Regions from separate parts of the Micromonospora sp. NPDC048898 genome, predicted to be linked through region 1. Evidence: riboswitches for the same ligand, from Rfam matches in the RefSeq annotation. Region 1 holds a riboswitch; each other region holds the start of a gene.
What was found. Region 1 has a riboswitch for cobalamin ahead of ACGFIQ_RS08585 (ribonucleoside-diphosphate reductase subunit alpha). Riboswitches for the same ligand answer to the same signal wherever they lie in the genome.
Positions count from the first base shown of each region.

Region 2: it holds a riboswitch for cobalamin, as region 1 does, so the genes downstream of both, metE (5-methyltetrahydropteroyltriglutamate--homocysteine S-methyltransferase) here and ACGFIQ_RS08585 (ribonucleoside-diphosphate reductase subunit alpha) in region 1, are expected to answer to the same signal.
Region 3: it holds a riboswitch for cobalamin, as region 1 does, so the genes downstream of both, ACGFIQ_RS25580 (acyl-CoA thioesterase) here and ACGFIQ_RS08585 (ribonucleoside-diphosphate reductase subunit alpha) in region 1, are expected to answer to the same signal.

Region 1 is NZ_JBICUF010000002.1:378,251-390,124, reverse strand. Features, by position in the region: gene ACGFIQ_RS08595 (FadR/GntR family transcriptional regulator) at 1-567, opposite strand, end outside; gene ACGFIQ_RS08590 (enolase C-terminal domain-like protein) at 576-1,970, opposite strand; cobalamin riboswitch at 2,522-2,738, shown strand; gene ACGFIQ_RS08585 (ribonucleoside-diphosphate reductase subunit alpha) at 2,933-5,251, shown strand; gene ACGFIQ_RS08580 (ribonucleotide-diphosphate reductase subunit beta) at 5,323-6,318, shown strand; gene ACGFIQ_RS08575 (MerR family transcriptional regulator) at 6,315-7,229, opposite strand; gene eno (phosphopyruvate hydratase) at 7,348-8,613, shown strand; gene ACGFIQ_RS08565 (GNAT family N-acetyltransferase) at 8,743-9,240, shown strand; gene ACGFIQ_RS08560 (right-handed parallel beta-helix repeat-containing protein) at 9,466-10,137, shown strand; gene ACGFIQ_RS08555 (hypothetical protein) at 10,346-10,621, opposite strand; gene ACGFIQ_RS08550 (cellulose binding domain-containing protein) at 10,614-11,168, shown strand; gene ACGFIQ_RS08545 (SAM-dependent methyltransferase) at 11,224-11,874, opposite strand, start outside.
Region 2 is NZ_JBICUF010000011.1:159,499-163,199, forward strand. Features, by position in the region: gene metE (5-methyltetrahydropteroyltriglutamate--homocysteine S-methyltransferase) at 1-1,679, opposite strand, end outside; cobalamin riboswitch at 1,798-2,015, opposite strand; gene ACGFIQ_RS25605 (hypothetical protein) at 2,127-2,615, opposite strand; gene ACGFIQ_RS25610 (prenyltransferase/squalene oxidase repeat-containing protein) at 2,609-3,658, opposite strand.
Region 3 is NZ_JBICUF010000011.1:155,909-159,318, reverse strand. Features, by position in the region: gene metE (5-methyltetrahydropteroyltriglutamate--homocysteine S-methyltransferase) at 1-406, shown strand, start outside; gene ACGFIQ_RS25595 (ABC transporter substrate-binding protein) at 486-1,385, opposite strand; gene ACGFIQ_RS25590 (LysE family transporter) at 1,462-1,707, opposite strand; gene ACGFIQ_RS25585 (hypothetical protein) at 1,731-1,859, opposite strand; gene ACGFIQ_RS25580 (acyl-CoA thioesterase) at 1,863-2,309, opposite strand; cobalamin riboswitch at 2,506-2,721, opposite strand; gene ACGFIQ_RS25575 (recombinase family protein) at 2,913-3,410, shown strand, end outside.

The sequences.
Region 1 (11,874 bases):
ACGCCGGTCCGCGCCCTCCTCGTGCAGACTCCGCCAGAGCCGCCCGCGCAGAGTGCGCCCGGCGAACGCCTCGATCAGGCCGACGAGCACCGGATTGTCGGCGTGCACCGCGATGATCCGGTGGAACGCGATGTCGATCTCCATGATCCGTTCGTGCTCCTGCGGAGATCGTCCGGCGATCCGGGCCGCCTCGTCGAGCAGCTCCGCCGCCTGGGCGAGGGCCTCGTCGGTGATCCTGGTCGCCGCCAGGCGGGCGGCCTCGCACTCCAGCAGTCGTCGGACGATGTGGATGTGCCGCGTGTCGCCCTGGCCCTGGAAATCCACCACGAAGCCCATCGGGGCCAGCAGTTGCGGCGCGTCGAGGTTGGTGACGTAGGTGCCGTCACCCTGCCGGATGTTGACGATGCCGAGGATCGACAGGGCCGACATCCCCTCGCGCAGTGAGCCCCGCGAGACGCCGAGCGACTCGGCGAGATCCTTCTCGATGGGCAGGCGGTCCCCGGGTTTGAAGCGCCCTTCGAGGATCATCCGCTTGATGCCGTTCACCACCTCGTCGGTGCGCGACATGACACCCCCTACCGGCCGGCGGGGGTGGCCGCCCCACCCGCGATCACGTACGGCTCCGGAGATGACACGGTAGTCGGGTCTGCCGCCGTCCAGTAGTTGCCGTCGGGGAACCGGTAGAGCTCGACCGACTCGGGGCGCATCCGGGTGGAGTAGCCGGGCTGGTGGGGCAGGACGTAACCGCTGCCCGTGCCGGTGTCCCGGATGACGCACGGGTCGGTGAAGTGCTCGTGCAGGTGGTCGACGAACTCGGTGACCCGGTTGGTGAGGTCACCCGAGATCGCGACGTAGTCGAGCACCGACACGTGCTGGACCATCTCGCACAGGCCGACACCGCCGGCGTGGGGGCACACCGGGATGTCGAACTTCGCGGCGAGCAGCAACACGGCGACGATCTCGTTGATGCTGGCCAACCTGCCGGTGTCCAGTTGGCAGAAGTCGATCGCCCCGGCCTGGAACAGCTGTTTGAACATCACCCGGTTGTGGCAGTGCTCGCCGGTGGCGACACCGATGGGGGCGACCGCGCGACGGACGGCGGCGTGGCCCAGGATGTCGTCGGGGCTGGTCGGCTCCTCGATCCACAGTGGCTGGAACCGCGCCAGGGCCTTGACCCACTCGATGGCCTGACCGACGTCCCACACCTGGTTGGCGTCGATCATCAGATTGCGGTCCGGGCCGAGGATCTCCCGGGCGATGCCGCAGCGGCGGATGTCGTCGTCGAGGTTGGCGCCCACCTTGAGCTTGACGTAGCCGTAGCCGGTGTCGACCGCCTCCTGGCACAGCCGGCGCAGCTTGTCGTCGCCGTAGCCGAGCCAGCCGGCCGAGGTGGTGTAGGCGGGGTAGCCGGTCCGGTCGAGCTCGGCGAGACGGGCGGCCTTGGTGCTCTCCTTGGCGCGCAGGATGGCCAGTGCCTCGTCCCGGGTCAGCGCGTCGGACAGGTAGCGCAGGTCCGCGATGTCGACGAGCTGCTCGGGGGACATGTCGACGAGCAGCCGCCACAGCGGCTTGTCGGCGACCCGGGCGACCAGGTCCCACGACGCGTTCAGCACGGCGGCCAGCGACAGGTGGACGACGCCCTTCTCCGGGCCGAGCCAGCGCAGTTGGGAGTCGGAGGTGAGCAGGCGGTAGACCGCGCCCATGTCCGCGGCCATCGTCGCGACGTCCACGCCGACGAGGCGCTGTGCCTGATGGACCGCCGCCGCGACGACGATGTCGTTGCCGCGACCGATGGTGAAGGTCAGACCGTGGCCCGCGAGTGGCGCGCCCGTGCTGTCGACGCCGTCGGTGTGCAGGACGACGTAGGCCGCCGAGTAGTCGCCGTCCTTGTTCATGGCGTCGGAGCCGTCAGCGGTCAGGGAGGTGGGGAAGCGGACGTCCTCGATGGTGACGGCAGTGATCTGCGGCATGCGCTCCTCGCCCGGCTAGGCTAAAGATCAGATGATCTCTGCGAGTATACGGAGGGCCAATCCAGCACGTCAACGACGTCGATCACCCAGGAATCCAAGACATCCAATGTTTCGGTCCCGATGTGAATGCGTCAGCGCGCTGTCCCCCCGGTCGCCGCACCCGGCCCGCGGCCTCGGCAGCGGCGGTGACAACATTCGTGGCGCTGGTAGACACTCTGCGGCGCGACGAATCGTCGTCGTTCCCGGACTGTTGAGGTGCGGCCGGCGGGATTGGGATATTGGCGCGAGGAGTGGACAGTGCTCCCGGAAGATTGGATGTCCACTTCAGATCCTGGCATTGACGGTCGGAAATAAATAGGGATCCTTACGTCTGGAGACTTGATACATCACACCTTTCCGTATGGCGGCACCTGCTCGATGATGGCGTCCGCGCGGGCGTGGCTGCCGCGCGCCGGTTGGGTCCGTGCGAGCCGGTGACGACCATCACCAGTCACGGCGTCGACACGCCCGGGACCGACATGTGGGGTGTGACAACCGCAGCGTCCCTATATATGGTGTCGAGCGCAGCTGGTTCGGCCGTTCATCCCGAGCGGTCGAGGCAAGAGGGAACCCGGTGGAAATCCGGGACTGTCCCGCAGCGGTGAGTGGGAACGACAGCCGTCATGAGCACTGGGCCACCAATCGGTCTGGGAAGCGACGGCCAGTAGGAGACCGGCGACCCGGTCGTGCCCGCGAGTCCGAAGACCTGCCAGCGCGCCGTGCACCCGCACCCGGGTGGGCGGCGGTCCGAGGCCGCGTGGGACGGCCGACGCCACCTGACCCGCGCCTGCCCGGCGTGGCGTCCGCTGGTGTCTGTCTCCACGCGTCCGAAGGCCCTCAGGTCTCGAACTCGCGAGGAGTGAGTGGTGACAGTCACCGAGGTAGTCCCGGCAAGCGGCGACGCGGTCCTGCGGCGAACGCCGATGCAGGTCCGCAAACGCAACGGCAGCACCGAGTCCGTGGACGTCAACAAGATCGTCCGGGCGGTCGAGCGGTGGGCCGACGACCTGACCGACGTCGACCCGATGCGCGTCGCCACCCGCACGATCAGCGGCCTGTACGACGGCGCGAGCACTGCCGAACTGGACCGGCTGTCCATCCAGACCGCAGCCGAGATGATCGGTGAGGAACCGCAGTACTCCCGCCTCGCGGCCCGGCTGCTGGCCGGCTACGTCGACAAGGAGGTGCGCCGGCAGGGCGTCACCTCGTTCAGCGCGGCGATCCGGGTCGGTCACGCCGAGGGCCTGATCGGGAACGACACCGCCGCGTTCGTCGCCGCCCACGCCGCGATGCTCGACGACGCCATCGACACCGACGGCGACCGGAGGTTCGAGTACTTCGGCCTCCGCACGGTGTACGACAGGTACCTGCTGCGCCACCCCACCAGCCGGCTGGTGCTGGAGACCCCGCAGTACTGGCTGCTGCGGGTGGCCTGCGGGCTGTCCCAGACGCCGGACGAGGCGGTCGGCTTCTACCGGCTGATGTCCAGCCTGGCCTATCTGCCCAGCTCACCGACGTTGTTCAACTCCGGCACCCGGCACACCCAGATGTCCTCCTGCTATCTGGTCGACTCTCCGCGTGACGAGTTGGACTCGATCTACCAGCGGTACGCCCAGGTCGCCAACCTGTCCAAGTTCGCCGGCGGCATCGGCATCGCGTACTCCCGGGTGCGGTCCCGGGGCGCGCTGATCCGCGGCACCAACGGGCAGTCCAACGGGATCGTGCCGTGGCTGCGCACGCTGGACGCGAGCGTCGCCGCGGTCAACCAGGGTGGCCGACGCAAGGGCGCGGCCTGCGTGTACCTGGAGCCGTGGCACCCGGACGTCGAGGAGTTCCTGCAACTGCGGGACAACACCGGCGAGGACGCCCGCCGCACCCACAACCTGAACCTGGCCAACTGGGTCCCGGACGAGTTCATGCGCCGGGTCGAGGCCGACGAGATGTGGTCGCTGTTCGACCCGCACGAGGTGCCCGAACTGCCCGACCTGTGGGGGGAACGGTTCGACGCCGCGTACCGGCAGGCCGAGGCGCAGGGTCGCCACGTGCGGCAGGTCCCGGCACGGGAGCTGTACGGCAAGATGATGCGGACCCTCGCCCAGACCGGCAACGGGTGGATGACCTTCAAGGACGCCGCGAACCGGCTGTGCAACCAGACCGCCGAGGACGGCAACGTGGTGCACCTGTCCAACCTGTGCACCGAGATCATCGAGGTGTCCAGTGACGCCGAGACCGCCGTGTGCAACCTCGGCTCGGTGAACCTCGCCGCGCACCTCACCGACGGCGGCATCGACTGGGATCGGCTGCGCGCCACGGTTCGTACCGCGGTGACCTTCCTCGACCGGGTCATCGACATCAACTACTACCCCACCGAGCAGGCGGCGGCGAGCAACCCCCGCTGGCGGCCGGTCGGGCTGGGGCTGATGGGCCTGCAGGACGTCTTCTTCGCGCTGCGGCTGCCGTTCGACTCCCCGGGCGCGCGGGAGTTGTCCACCCGGATCAGCGAGGAGCTGTACCTGACCGCGCTGGAGACCTCCGCCGACCTGGCGCGTCGCTTCGGCGCACACCCGGCGTACGCGCAGACCCGGGCCGCGCGGGGCCAGCTCCAACCCGACCTGTGGGGTGTCGAGGGTACGCAGACCGCGCGCTGGGCCGCCCTGCGGGAACGGGTCGCGGCGGACGGGCTGCGTAACTCGCTGCTGGTGGCGGTCGCCCCGACCGCGACCATCGCCTCGATCGCCGGGTGCTACGAGTGCATCGAGCCGCAGGTGTCCAACCTGTTCAAGCGCGAGACCCTGTCGGGGGAGTTCCTCCAGGTCAACACCGCCCTGGTCCGCGAGCTGAAGGCCCGCGGCCTGTGGACCGACCGGATCCGCTCGGCGATCAAGCGGGCGGAGGGGTCGGTGCAGGACATCGCGGAGTTGCCGGCCGGCGTCCGGGAGTTGTTCCGTACCGCGTGGGAGCTGCCGCAGCGGGCGCTTGTCGACCTGGCCGCCGCCCGCGCCCCGTTCGTCGACCAGTCCCAGTCGCTGAACCTGTTCCTGGCCGCGCCGACCATCGGCAAGCTCTCGTCGATGTACCTGTACGCCTGGAAGGCTGGGCTGAAGTCCACGTACTACCTGCGCTCGCGCCCCGCCACGCGGATCCAGCAGGCCACCGTCGCGGTCGTCGCCCCGGTGGCGGCCGACGCGCAGGCGCTGGCCTGCTCGCTGGAGAACCCCGAGTCGTGCGAGGCCTGCCAGTGACCCCCGCCGACACGAGCACCACCGACGCCGGCACCACCGACACGAGCACCACCGACACGAGGACCACGCACATGCTGCTCGACCCCGGGATGGACCTCACCCTCCGCCCGATGCGCTACCCGCACTTCTTCGACAGGTTCCGCGACGCGATCCGCAACACCTGGACGGTGGAGGAGGTCGACCTGCACGCCGACCTCGCCGACCTGGACAAGCTGTCGCCGGCCGAGCGGCACCTGGTCAGCCGGCTGGTGGCGTTCTTCGCCACCGGTGACACGATCGTCGCCAACAACCTGGTGCTCAACCTCTACCAGCACGTCAACAGCCCGGAGGGTCGCCTCTACCTGTCCCGGCAGTTGTTCGAGGAGGCCGTGCACGTCCAGTTCTACCTGAACCTGCTCGACACGTACGTGCCGGACGAGACCGAGCGGTTCGCCGCCTTCGCGGCCATCGAGAACATCCCCTCGATCCGCCGTAAGGCCGAGTTCTGCTTCCGCTGGATCGACTCGCTGAACAACCTGCGGGAGCTGCGGACCCGCGACGACCGGCGGACGTTCCTGCTCAACCTGATCTGTTTCGCCGCCTGCATCGAGGGGCTGTTCTTCTACGGCGCGTTCGCGTACGTCTACTTCCTGCGCTCCCGCGGCCTGCTGCACGGCCTCGCCTCCGGCACCAACTGGGTGTTCCGCGACGAGTCCATGCACATGGCGTTCGCGTTCGACGTCGTCGACACCGCCCGCGCGGAGGAACCCGACCTGTTCGACGACGACCTCGCCGACCAGGTCCGGCGGATGCTCACCGAGGCCGTCGAGTGTGAGGTGCAGTTCGCCGAGGACCTGGTGGGCCAGGGGGTGCCCGGTCTGACGTTGACCGACATGCGGGAGTACCTCCAGCACGTGGCCGACCGTCGCCTGGCCCAGCTCGGCCTCGCCCCGCACTACGGGTCGAGCAACCCGTTCGCCTTCATGGAGTTGCAGGACGTGCAGGAGCTGTCCAACTTCTTCGAGCGGCGCGTCTCGGCGTACCAGGTCGGGGTGGCCGGCACCGTCGCCTTCGACGACGACTTCTAGGCGGCGACCGAGCCGGGGGCCTGGCGTCGCTTGGTGAGCCACCGCATCACGTGCAGCGGGTGCGACGCCGGGTCCGGAATCGGGTGGAAGACGTGTTCGACCTCGCCGTCGGCGATGATCAGCGTCAACCGTTCGTAGAGCGTCATGTCGCCGGCGGTGCGGGTGGGCAGCCGCAGCGCGTCGGCCAGGGTCAGCCGCGGGTCGGGGATCAGGGGGTAGGGCAACCGCAGCCGGTGCGCGAGTTCCCGCTGGTACCCGGTCGACTGCGCGGACAGGCCGTACACCCGGGCCGCGCCGGCCGCGCGGAGCTCCGCGTGGTGATCGCGGAACCAGGCGGCCTGCTCGGTGCTGCCCCGGGCGCCGTGGACCTCCAGCAGCCCGTTGGGCAGGTCGACACCCGGCCGCCCGGTCAGGGGGTACACGAAGACGACGGTGCGCCCGGCACCGAGCGCGCCGAGATCGACCGGGCGGCCGTCGGTGCCGTAGAAGGACAGGGGTGGCAGGCTGGTCCCGACCAGCGTGGCGGGGTCGGCACCGACCGTCTCACCGCCGGGCACGACCCGGGTCGCGGCCGCGTCGAGTCGCGCGTCCAGGGCCTCCCGCTGGGCGGTCAACCGACCGATCCGCTCCTGAAGGTTGGTGATGGTGCTGCGGTACGTGGCCACCGCCGCCGCGCACACGTCGGCCTCGTCGGCGCCACCGGCGATCGACTCGACGAACGGGCGGGTCTCCTCCACGGTGAGGCCGAGCGCCATCAACTCGCGGATCTGGGCCACCAGCCGCACCGCGATCGGGTCGTACTCCCGGTAGCCGTTGCCCAGCCTCCGGGGCACGACCAGCCCGGCCGACTCGTAGTAGCGCAGCGCCCGGACCGTGGTCCCGGTCCGTCGTGCCAGCTCACCCACCTGCATCCCGCGACCCTAAACCCGCACCCTGGGGTACGGGTCAACGTGTCCATCGTCGCGGTGTCACGGCCGCCGTTTCCTGCCAGTCTGGCTGCGAAAAGGCGTCGTGAGCAGGGAGTGTGTGATGACGGCAATCAGCCGGGTACGCGGTCGGCAGATCCTCGACAGCCGGGGCAACCCGACCGTGGAGGCCGACGTGGTGCTCACCGACGGGTCGACCGGCCGGGCCGCCGTGCCGTCCGGGGCGTCGACGGGGGCGAACGAGGCGGTCGAGCTGCGCGACGGGGACCACACGCGTTTCCACGGCAGGGGTGTCACGACGGCGGTCGCCGCGGTGAACGGTGCGATCGCCGACGCGGTGCTCGGGCTCGACGCGGAGGACCAGGCGCTGATCGACGAGACGATGATCGCTCTCGACGGTTCGAAGGACAAGAGTCGACTGGGCGCCAACGCGATCCTCGCGGTGTCCCTGGCGGCGGCCAAGGCGGCGGCGTCGGCGCACCGGCAGCCGCTCTACCGCTATGTCGGTGGTGTCGGGGCCCGCCTGCTGCCGGTGCCGATGATGAACATCATCAACGGCGGCGCACACGCCGACAACCCGCTCGACTTCCAGGAGTTCATGATCGCCCCGGTCGGGGCGCAGACGTTCGCCGAGGCGGTCCGGATGGGCTCGGAGGTCTTCCACACCCTCCGGATGTCCCTGGCGGCGGCCGGGCACAGCACCAACGTCGGTGACGAGGGCGGCTTCGCGCCGACCTTCACCGACGCCGACGAGGCGCTGCGTTTCGTGCTGCGCGCCATTGAGGACGCCGGGTACGAGCCCGGCACCGACCTGACGATCTGCCTCGACCCGGCCAGCTCGGAGTTCTTCCGGGGCGGCCTCTACGACTACGTCGGGGAGGGGCGTCAGCGCACCGTCGAGGAGCACATCGACTACCTGGTGGACCTCGTCGCCCGATACCCGATCAGCTCGATCGAGGACCCGATGGCCGAGGACGACTTCGCCGGCTGGAAGCGGTTGACCGCGTTGGCGGGGGAGCGGGTGCAGTTGGTCGGCGACGACGTCTTCTGTACCGACGTCGACCGGTTGCGCGACGGGATCGAGGGCGGTTACGCCAACGCGATCCTGGTCAAGGTCAACCAGATCGGCACGCTCACCGAGACCCTCGCCACTGTGGACGCCGCCCACAAGGCGGGCTACCGGGTGGTGCTGTCACACCGTTCCGGCGAGACCGAGGACACCACAATCGCCGACCTGGCCGTGGGCGTCGGCTGCGGCCAGATCAAGACCGGTTCGCTGTCGCGCTCCGATCGCACGGCAAAGTACAACCAGCTCCTCCGCATCGAGGAGGAGCTGGGCGACCGAGCCGTCTATGCTGGGCGCCGCTGAGAACCCCACCCGCCGCGATCTTGCACTTTCTGTCCCCGCACAAAGCACGTTTCCCCGCGTTTCGGCGACCGTAACTGCAAGATCGGCGCGGGTGTGGGCGGGCTCTGATCTCTCGGAGGGACAGTGCTGATGGTTGACATCACCGTGCGACCCATGACCTACGCCGACGCCGACCGGGTTCTGGCGATCTACCAGGTGGGTCTTGACGCCGGCAACGCCAGCTTCGAGGTCACCGCTCCCACCTGGGCGGCCTTCGACGCGGCACGGTTGACCGGGCACCGCTTCGTGGCCGTCGACCACGACGGCGGCATCGTCGGCTGGATCGCCGTCTCGCCGACCTCGACCCGCGCGGTCTACGCCGGCGTGGTCGAGCACTCCGTCTACGTGGACCCGGCCGCCCAGGGTCGTGGCGTCGCCCGCCTGCTGCTGGACGCACTGATCACCTCCACCGAGGCGGCCGGCATCTGGACCATCCAGTCCGGGATCTTCCCGGAGAACACCGCCAGCCTCACGCTGCACCAGCGGGCCGGGTTCCGCGTGATCGGCGTACGCGAGCGGGTCGGCCGCCACCACGACCGTTGGCGTGACGTCGTCCTGCTCGAACGCCGCAGCCCCGTCATCACCTGACGAGCCCACGCCGCGCCGACCGGGACCGGTTCGCCGGTCGGCGCATCCTGGCGGAGGGCGCCGGTTGCTCGGCAGCGAACATGCTGCTGTCCCGGGTTCGGCATCGCCAGCAACGGCCACGACGTGCGGATCACCAACAACCACGTGGCGATGGACTGGCTGTCGTCGCAGGAAGCCGAGGACTAAGGCGGTGTCTGGCGGGCCGAGTCCAAGTACTACGACGGCATCAACGTCTGGTTCGGCGCCGACCGCACCGTCATCTCCGGCAACACCATCACCGAGTGTGGCCAGGCCGGCGTCTACACGCAGCAGGTGACGAACCTGGTGGTCGCCGACAACACCGTGTCGGGCTGCCAACTGCGCGGCATCGAGGTCGACGGCAGCGCCCGTGGTTCCCTGCCCCGGTCGGGGCAGGCCGTGGGCGTCTCCATCACCGGCAACGTGGCGACCAACTGTGTCGGCCACATCAACGTTCTGTCCGCCCGGGACGTCACGGTGGTCGGCAACCGGGTGGAGAATCCGAACGCGAGCCGGGCCGTCAGCTGCGTCGCCGTGCACCAGGGCTCCACGAAGGCCGTCGTGGTGGGCAACCACCTGCGTCAGGCGCACCCCTCGCATCCCGCCGTCTTCGTGGACACCGCCTCGGTCGACGTCACGCTGGCGTGGAACGCCGTGGAAGCGGCAGTTCCCTACCAGGCACCGGCGGACACGGTGATCATCCGGCGCAGTGGCGCCGGGCAGATCCGTACCGACGGCAAGCTCATCGCCGTCGGCGGGATCGGAGTCGGCAACAGCGTCGCCGCCACCACGCCGGGTGCGGTGGTTCGCAAGATCGAGGTGTTCTCCTCCACCGGTCAGAGCCTGGGCTGGGTGCCCGTCTACAACTCGATCACCTGATGTCGTAGACCGACGTGCCGGTGGGCGCTTGCATCGATGCTCGTCGACTGCGATGCTGTGGTCGGTCGTGCTCGGGAGCCAGCGCGCACCACACCCACTCCGGTCCGCAGGGCGCACGCGGTGGTCACGTCACCCGTGCCGGGCAGTCCTCGTCGGTGACCGGGCACCCGAGCGCGGCACCGGCCACCACCTCGGTCCTCGGTGCCTGCTAGACCACGGAGGCACCGATGCTTCGCACGTTCCTCGCCGTCACGACCATGGCGCTGGCCGCCTGGGCCGGGACCGCCGTCGCCGAGGCGACGCCAGCGCCGACACCGTCGGCCACGTCGTCACCCACTGCGGTACCCACGCCCACGCCGATAGCCACGCCCACGCGCACTGCGGCGCCCACGCCCACCCCGATCGTCACGCCCACGATCGCCTGTCCGCCGGCGCTGCCGATCAGCGCCCGTGTCGCCGCTGTCACCACCACGAGCGTGACCATCTCGTACTCGATATTCTTCCCCCCGCCCTGCGGCTACGACCCGCCGATGACCATCAGCCTCTTCGCCAGCCGCGAGGACGCCCAGCAGTGGCGGGCACCTGTGGCGACGGCCGTCTCCGGGCCGGAGCGCACCGGCTCGGTGACCATCGACCGGCTGACGCCCAACACCGAGTACTGGTACCGGTTCACCGACCCCAACGGCAAGCGGGATCCGTTCATTCTCGCGTCGGCCCGGACCGCCTCGCTGACGTCGTGCCGTGCGACGGCCACGATCGACGCCCACTGGGGCAGCGGTTACGTCGTCACGGTCGTTGTGCGCAACATCGGAAGCCAGCCGGTGGACCGGTGGCGCGTCTCGTGGCGGTGGACCGGAGACGAGCGGGTCGAGACGGTCTGGGGTGGGGTGATCGAGACGACAGGTGCCGACGTCTCGGTCCGCAACGCCACGTACAACGGGACCCTGGCGCCGGACGGTGTGGCGAGGCTCGGCCTTGTCGTGTCGGCCAGTGCGGTGCCCGACGGGTTGATGCTGACGTGTGACGCGTGAGTGACGTCCGCCCCGCCGTCGCGGTCAGTGCGGCGGCGGGGCGGTGTCCGGTCGGTCAGGGCTTGCGCGCCACGGCGCCGTAGGCGTCGATCCCGACCGCGTCGGGATCTTCCGGTCGCCACCGGGGGATCGGCACCAGGCCCGGCTGCACCATCGTCAGCCCGTCGAAGCAGCTCTCCAACTCCTCCGGGCTGCGCAGGATGTACGGCACTCCGCCGCTTCGTGCCAGCCGCTGCGCGCCGGAGACCACCGCCGGGCTGGTGTTGGTGCCGTCCCAGAGCACCAGGTACGAGCCGGAGGGCATCGCGTCCATCGTCCGCCCGACGATGGAGCGCACCACTGCCAGGTCGGGCTCGTAGCCCAGCACACCCATGTACATCACGGCGACGGGCTTGTCGAAGTCGAGTGTCTTCGCCGCCTCGGCGAGGATCTGCTCCGGGTCGTGGTAGTCGGCCGGGACGTAGGTGGTGACGCCCTCCGAGGTCGTGTTGGCCAGCAGCGCCCGCGCGTGCACCAGCACCATCGGGTCGTTGTCCACGTAGACGATCCGCGACTCGGGCGCGACGCTCTGGGCGACCGCGTGCGTGTTCTGCATGGTGGGCAGGCCGGTGCCGATGTCCAGGAACTGCCGGATGCCGGCCTCGGCCGCGAGGTGACGCACGGCGCGTACCAGGAACACACGCGACTGCTGCGCCATGAGGACGAT
Region 2 (3,701 bases), on a different contig from region 1:
CAGGCCAGGATCGTCACCGGTCCGGTGAGCATGCCCTTGACCGGTCGGTTCGTCAGCGACTGCGCGTAGGTGGACCAGTCGACGGTCATCGGGCCGGTCCGGGTGACGTCGCCGTAGATGATCGGGGGGCGTACGCACCGGGAGCCGTACGACTGCACCCAGCCGTTGACAGTGGCGGCGAACCCGTCGAGCTGTTCGCCGAAGTACTGCACCATGTCGTTGCGTTCCGGTTCGCCGTGCACCAGCACGTCCAACCCGAGACGTTCCTGCACAGCGATGACGTGGGCGACCTCGGCGCGCATCCGCTCGGCGTAGCCGGTGTCGTCGAGCCGACCGGCCCGGTGCGCCGCGCGAGCCTGCCGCAGCTCCGCGGTTTGCGGGAAGGATCCGATGGTGGTGGTGGGCAGCGGTGGGAGACCCAGTCGGGCCTGCTGAGTGGCGGCCCGTTGGGCGTACGGGCCCCGTCGTACGTGTTCGGGTCGCAGCGCGTCCAGTCGGGCTCGGACCCCGTCGTTACGCCAGGCCGCCGGGGTCGCGGGCAGGGCAGGGGGCAGGGCGCCGACACCGTCGCGCAGTGCGCGTCCGAGAGCGACGACCTCGTCGACCTTCTGCCGGGCGAACGCGAGCCGCCCACGCAGGTCCTGGTCCAGATCGGGTTCGGCGGCGAGGTCCACCGGCACGTGCAGCAACGAACAGGTTGTCGACACCGCGACATGGTCGGCCAGAGCGGTCAGTACGGCGCCGGTCGCGGTGGCGGTGCGTAGGTCGGTTCGCCAGATGTTGCGCCCGTCGACCAGTCCAGCGACGATCGTCTTCCCGCGTAGTGGGCCGGCGGCGGCGAGGCGGTTCAGGTTGCCTGGCCCGGCGACCAGATCGATGCCGACCGCCTCGACCGGGGTGCCCAACAGCGCTGGTAACGCGTCGCCGAGGTCACCGAAGTACGACGCGACGAACAACCGTGGGCGGTGCTTTAGGAGGCCGAGCCGGCGGTACGCGGCGCGCAGCGCGGCGATCTCCTGCGGGGTGCGGTCGGCGGCGTACGCGGGTTCGTCGAGTTGAACCCATTCGACGCCGGCACCGGCCAGGGTGTCGAGGATGTTCTCGTAGACAGCGATGAGGTCATCGAGCCGGTCGAAGGGCCGGAATCCCTCGGGCGCGTCCTCGGTGGCCTTGGACAGCAGGAGGTAGGTCGCCGGGCCGACCAGCACCGGTCTGGTGGTGACGCCGAGCGCCTTCGCCTCGCCGTACTCCCGTACCGCCTTGTCGGGCCGAGCGGTGAACGGTGTGTCTGGGCCGACCTCCGGCACCAGGTAGTGGTAGTTGGTGTCGAACCACTTCGTCAGCTCCAGCGCCGGCTCGCGCTCCGTGCCACGAGCCATGGCGAAGTAGGTGTCCAGGTCACCGAGGCCGAGGCGGCGGAACCGGTCGGGGATCGCGTCGACCAGGACGGTGGTGTCGAGTACCTGGTCGTAGAAGGAGAACGTGTTCGACGGGATCGCGTCCAGACCGGCGTCGCGCAGTGTGCGCCACACCTCGGCACGGAGGCCGGCGGCAGTCTCTTGAAGGGCGTTCGCGTCGATCCGGCCCGCCCAGTAGGACTCGACGGCGTGCTTGAGTTCCCGGTGCGGACCGATGCGGGGATAGCCGAGCACGGTGCTCAGCCCGAACGGTGTGGTCACGGAACAGGTGTCCTTCCCTCGAGGTCGACCACCGACCACACTGGAGGGACACGGCAGGGCACGGACCAACGACCGGGCCTCGCCCTGACCCTCCCGAGAGGTCGACGGCGGCGCACGCGGACGCGTACGCGGTGCGGGCAGGTCTTCGGACTCGCGGGCGCGACCGGCGCGAACCGATCTCCTACTGGCCGTCGCTTCCCAGACGCTCACGCGTCCAGTGCGTATGACGGCGGTCGTTCCCACTCACCGCTGCGGGGCAGTCCCGGTCTTGCACCGGGTTCCCTCTTACGACGCCACACCATGACGGCGCGGCGAACCAGCACTGCCGACCATCGTACGGCCTGCGAGCTGATCCTCAGGGCCGCAGTCATAGGCAGGTTTCCCTGTCGTCCGCCCGCCACCGGACCGGCCGGGAATCCGGGTGCCCGGACTCCCGGCCGAGGCCCGCTACGGCGGGGAGATAGACGGAGCCTGCCCGGAGCCGAAGCGCCATCCTTCGACAGTGCCCTGCGCGGGGTTGTAGCTGCTGGCCCCGAGGGTGCTGTAGGACCAGGTGCCGCCGGGTACGGCGTGCCAGTACGACCAGTACGCGCTGGCGGGTGGCGTGTTGACACACGGTTCGGCGGCGGGGAGGGGGTAGCCGTTGATGCGGCAGACGAAGGCCAGCCCCCACCGTTTCGTACCGGTGACGGCGAAGCCGGCCCCCTGCAACGCGGCGAGGCCGGTCGGTGGGTCCCCGAGCCGGCAGCCGGTCTGCACACCGAGGCCGAAGGCAGTGAGGTCGACCACCACAGTGACGCCCGCCCCCGGCGCACACGCTGCTGCGTGTGCAGCGCGCGGGATCGGATCGACCGCGACCAGACCGGCGCCGGCGACGACGGCCGCGAGGAGTAGCGCGATCCGTCGGCGAGCCGTCACCCGCGGGGCGGTCACCACGGCGCACACGCCAGGACGGGCGCGGTCAGCTGGGCGCCGGCGGCCGACAGGGTCGCGTACCCGGTGCCCGCCATGCCGGGTACGGCCTGCGCGGTCGCCCGAACAGCGGTGCTCGCGTCGAACCCACCCGAGGTGTACGCGATGGCACCACGATTGGCGGATGCCCCCGTGCAGTTCACCTGCAGGCTGATCAGGTGCTGGCGAGCGCGCAGCCACGGCAGCGATCGCCCGGCGGCGGACAGCGCCTGGGCGGCGAGTCCGGTGCTGTTCGCGTTGGGCACGCCGTTGGTGGAGAACGAGCCGTCGCTGTTCTGCACGGAAACGAGCCACTGCGCCGCCGAGGCCGCGACGAGTGGCCGGTCCGCCGCGAGCAGAGCCTGCACGGCCATCGCTGTCGCGTCGACATCGCTGACGCAGGTCGCCTGCCCGAAGAGCAGCGGGAAACCGCCGTCGGCGCACCGGCTCGCGGCCAGGAACGTGACCGCCGCCGGTGGTGCGCCCCCGGCGCGGTCCAACGCCAGCACCGCGAAGGACTGGGTGAACGCGCTGCTGTAGTCGCCGAACGCGGAACGGTCGGAGTATCGACCCGATGGTGTCAGCAGGCCGTTGAGGCGGGTGAGTAGGTCGACTCCGCCGAACGCCGCCGGGTTGAGACCCCGGACCTGGGCGCCGAGGGCGAGTTTCGCTGTCGCGCCCGCGTACGCCTCGGTGCCGTCTCCGATGTAGCCGGTGAGTACGGCGGGTTGGGCGAGCCACGACACGGCGTTGGCCGCAGTCGTGTCGGCCACCTTCGCTGCGGCGAAGGCGAACACCGCGTCGAGGGTGAGTCCTTGGTCGGGGTAGGCGACGCCGTCGAAGGTGACTTCGAAGCGTTCACCGTCTACTGCCTGGCGGGCGAGCCACCCGGCCGCGGCGTCGGCTTTGTTGAGGGTCGGCGGTGATGCTGACGCAGCTGACGGTGTGACCGTCAGAGTCAGCGTGAGGGCGGCGAGCGCGGCGGTCACGAGGATGCGTGCGCGGTGCCGGAGGGGGCGGTTGACCATGAAACGGCGCCTTTCCGGGCTCCGATGGTCCGAGACGACCCGA
Region 3 (3,410 bases), on a different contig from region 1:
TGTCCGGGCGTTCCGGCTCGCCACCAGCGGAGTCGCCGACGCCACCCAGATCCACACCCACCTGTGCTACTCCGAATTCGGCGAGGTCCTGCCCGCGATCGACGCCCTCGACGCCGACGTCACCAGCATCGAAGCGTCCCGGTCAAAGATGGAAATCCTCGACGATCTCCGCACCACCGGCTACCAACGCGGTGTCGGACCCGGCGTGTACGACATCCACTCACCCCGCGTACCGGAACAGGCGGAGGTCACCGACGCGCTGCGCCGCGCCGTCGCCGCGGTGCCCGCCGACCGGCTCTGGGTCAACCCCGACTGCGGCCTGAAGACCCGCGGCTACCCGGAGGTCGAACAGGCCCTGACCCGTCTGGTCAGCGGCGCCGCCGAGATCCGCAGCACTCTTACCTGAGCGCGCGGTGGGGCGGCGGCACGCCGCCCCACCGTGGCGTGCGACAACGCGCATCCGATGCCCGCGTCGGCCAGGCGGGTCAACCCGCGTCGACGGAAACCCGCCGAGCGCGGGAATCCGGGCGGCCTGCGAGAATGGCGGCGAGGATCTCCGCGCCGTCGACGACCCTGGGACCGGGGCGGTTGAAGTAGGCGGGTCCGTCGACCACCCACACCTGCCCCTGACGAACCGCGGGGAGTTCGGCCCAACCGGGTTGCCCGGCCGCCACGGACAGCTCGCCGATGGTCCGTTCGGGCGTAAAGCCACACGGCCCGAACACCACCACGTCCGGGGCCAGATCGGCGACCACCAACCACAGGTGTGGGGTGCTGTGCGCCCCCGGACCGAGCAGCAACGACCGGCCGCCCGCGAAGGCGATCTGCTCGGGCACCCAGTGCCCGCCCGGCATCAGAGGGTCAAGCCACTCGACGAACAGCACCGTCGGCGCGTCGGACGACGGGCCGGGCAGCGCGGCGAGTCGACGCTCGGCGTCCGCCCGGATCTGCGCCGCCCTGCCCGCAGTGCCGGTCAACAAGGCCACGGCGTCGACCGTGTCCAGGATCCCGTTGATCGTCCTCGCCTCCAGGGACACCACCCTGGTATCGAGATCGATCAGCCGCACCGCGTCGTTGACCCGCGCATAGGAGACCGCGCACACGTCGCACAGGTCCTGGGTCAGAATAAGATCCGGCTTCACGTCCTCCAGCATCGTGACATCGAGCTGGTACAACGACGACCCTCGGTGCGGGTCGCCGGCGATCGCCGCCGAGATCTCCCGACTCGTCAACGCCTCGGGCAGAGACGTCCCCGTCACCACCGGCACACCGTCCAGGTCCCCCGGCGGCCAGTCACACTCGTGCGTGCGGCCGACCAGATGCCCGGTCAGGCCGAGCATGGCCACGATGTCCGTAGCCGCCGGCAGCAGGGAGACGATGCGCACACCCGCCTGCCTACCAGGCATGACCACGCCACGTCCACTTCGCGAGCCGGACCACGGCGACGGTCACCGGCCCTCGCTACGACCCGAGCGCGAGGCGTACCCCGAGCGCGACGAACGCCGCCGCGCAGATCCTGTTGAGGCGCAGCGAGAAGCGACCGTCAGTCATGCGAGCGCCGAGTCGCCCGGCACCAGCGCCCAGGGCGATGTCGACGGCGAGTTGCACCACGACGAAGACCGCACCGAGAAGCACCAGTTGGGCGGTGGCATTGCCCCGTGCCGGGTCGACGAACTGAGGCAGGAACGCCACGCTGAACAGGATCATCTTGGGATTGAGGAGATTGGTCACTAGTCCACGCAGGAAGGCCCGCGCGGAGCCGCCACCCTGCTCCGGCTCATGTCCGGGCCGGGCGTGACCATGAGGACGACGATCGCGGCGAGGTAGCCGACCAGCGTCGCAACGGAGAGTCCGAGCACGATTCAGCCCTCCTCGGCACCGTCGAGCAGCGCCCGCCGCAGGGCCAGCCGATGCTCGCGGCGGATCTCGGCCTCCCGGTAGCGACGCCGGTCCCCGTCGGTCTCCGGCAGCAGCGGCGGAACCGTACGCGGCTGTCCGTCGTCGTCGATGGCGACCATGACCAGGTGGGCGGTGGCCACGTCAGTAGGCGGCACCGCCCGGTCCCACCGGTCGGCGGTCACCTTGACGGCCACCTCCATCGAGCTGCGGCCGGCCCAGGTGATCCGGGCGTCGACGTGCACGACGTCGCCGACCCGCACCGCGCGCAGGAACGCCGTCTCGTCGATCGCGGCGGTGACCGCCGGCCCGTCGGAGTGCCGGGCGGCGACCACTCCGGCAACCGAGTCGATGAGGTTGAGGATGCGGCCCCCGTGGACCGTACCCATCAGGTTGGTGTGGTGCTGGTCCATGATCTGCGACAGGGTCAGGTGCGACGCCGACGGCGCTCGGCCGGCGATCGTGGCGGTGTCGTGCACAGCGGTAGTCCGTCCCTCGGGAAACCACACCACCGGAACACGGACACACACTGACGAGGACACACCGGCGCAGATCGCACACGGCACGTCACCCGCTCAGCCCACCCGCGAGGCCGACGGCAGCGCACACGGTCGTGTGCGCAGCACTGGCAGGTCTTCGGACTCGCGGGCCCGACCGGCTGCGCCGGTCCCCTACTGGCCGTCGCTTCCCAGGCCACTGGCCCAGTGCTGATGATGGCGGTCGTTCCCACTCACCGCTGCGGGGCAGCCCCGGATTCCCACCGGGTTCCCTCTTACGACGCCCAACCACCTCGTGACCGGGCGAACCAGCGCCGCCCGAAGCATAGCCCCGTGTAGATGACTTGCTCAGATGCCGGGATCCCCGGCCATCAACGGATGGAACCACTCGACGATCAACCTGGGAGGGTAGGAGGGCTAAGCCCATCCGCACGAGCCGGACACCCTGTCCGCCTGCCGCAGGCTTACACGAACAACACTCATACCTCCCCGCAAGCATCTCCCGATCGTGGAGGTCCTATGGCGACGAGGACAATGACAGAACGGGGGCGGAGCACTCTTTCGTCCTGGGCCGCCGGGCAGCGGAAGCTACGGCCACAACGGTTCACCCCGGCTGCGGATGGACTGCGCTTCGCGTTCTACGGACGGATGTCTACCGTCGACTTCCAGGATCGGGCGTCGTCGTGCCGGTGGCAACGCGACCACGCCGGCGACCTGGTCGCCGGTCATGGCCGGATCGTGGTGGAGTTTTTCGACGAGGGCGTCTCCCGCCGAGTGCCCTGGCCGGACCGGCCACAGGCGTCACGGCTGCTCGACGCCTTGACGGACGCGGCACGCGGTTTCGACGCGATCGTCGTCGGCGAGTACGAGCGCGCCTTCCACGGCCAGCAGCTTGAACAGTTGACTCCCACATTGCTCAGCCACGGGCTGCAGTTGTGGCTGCCGGAGACCTACGGGCCGGTGGACTTCAACAACCCTCGACAGTTGGCGTTGCTGGACCTACTGGGCGTGCACTCC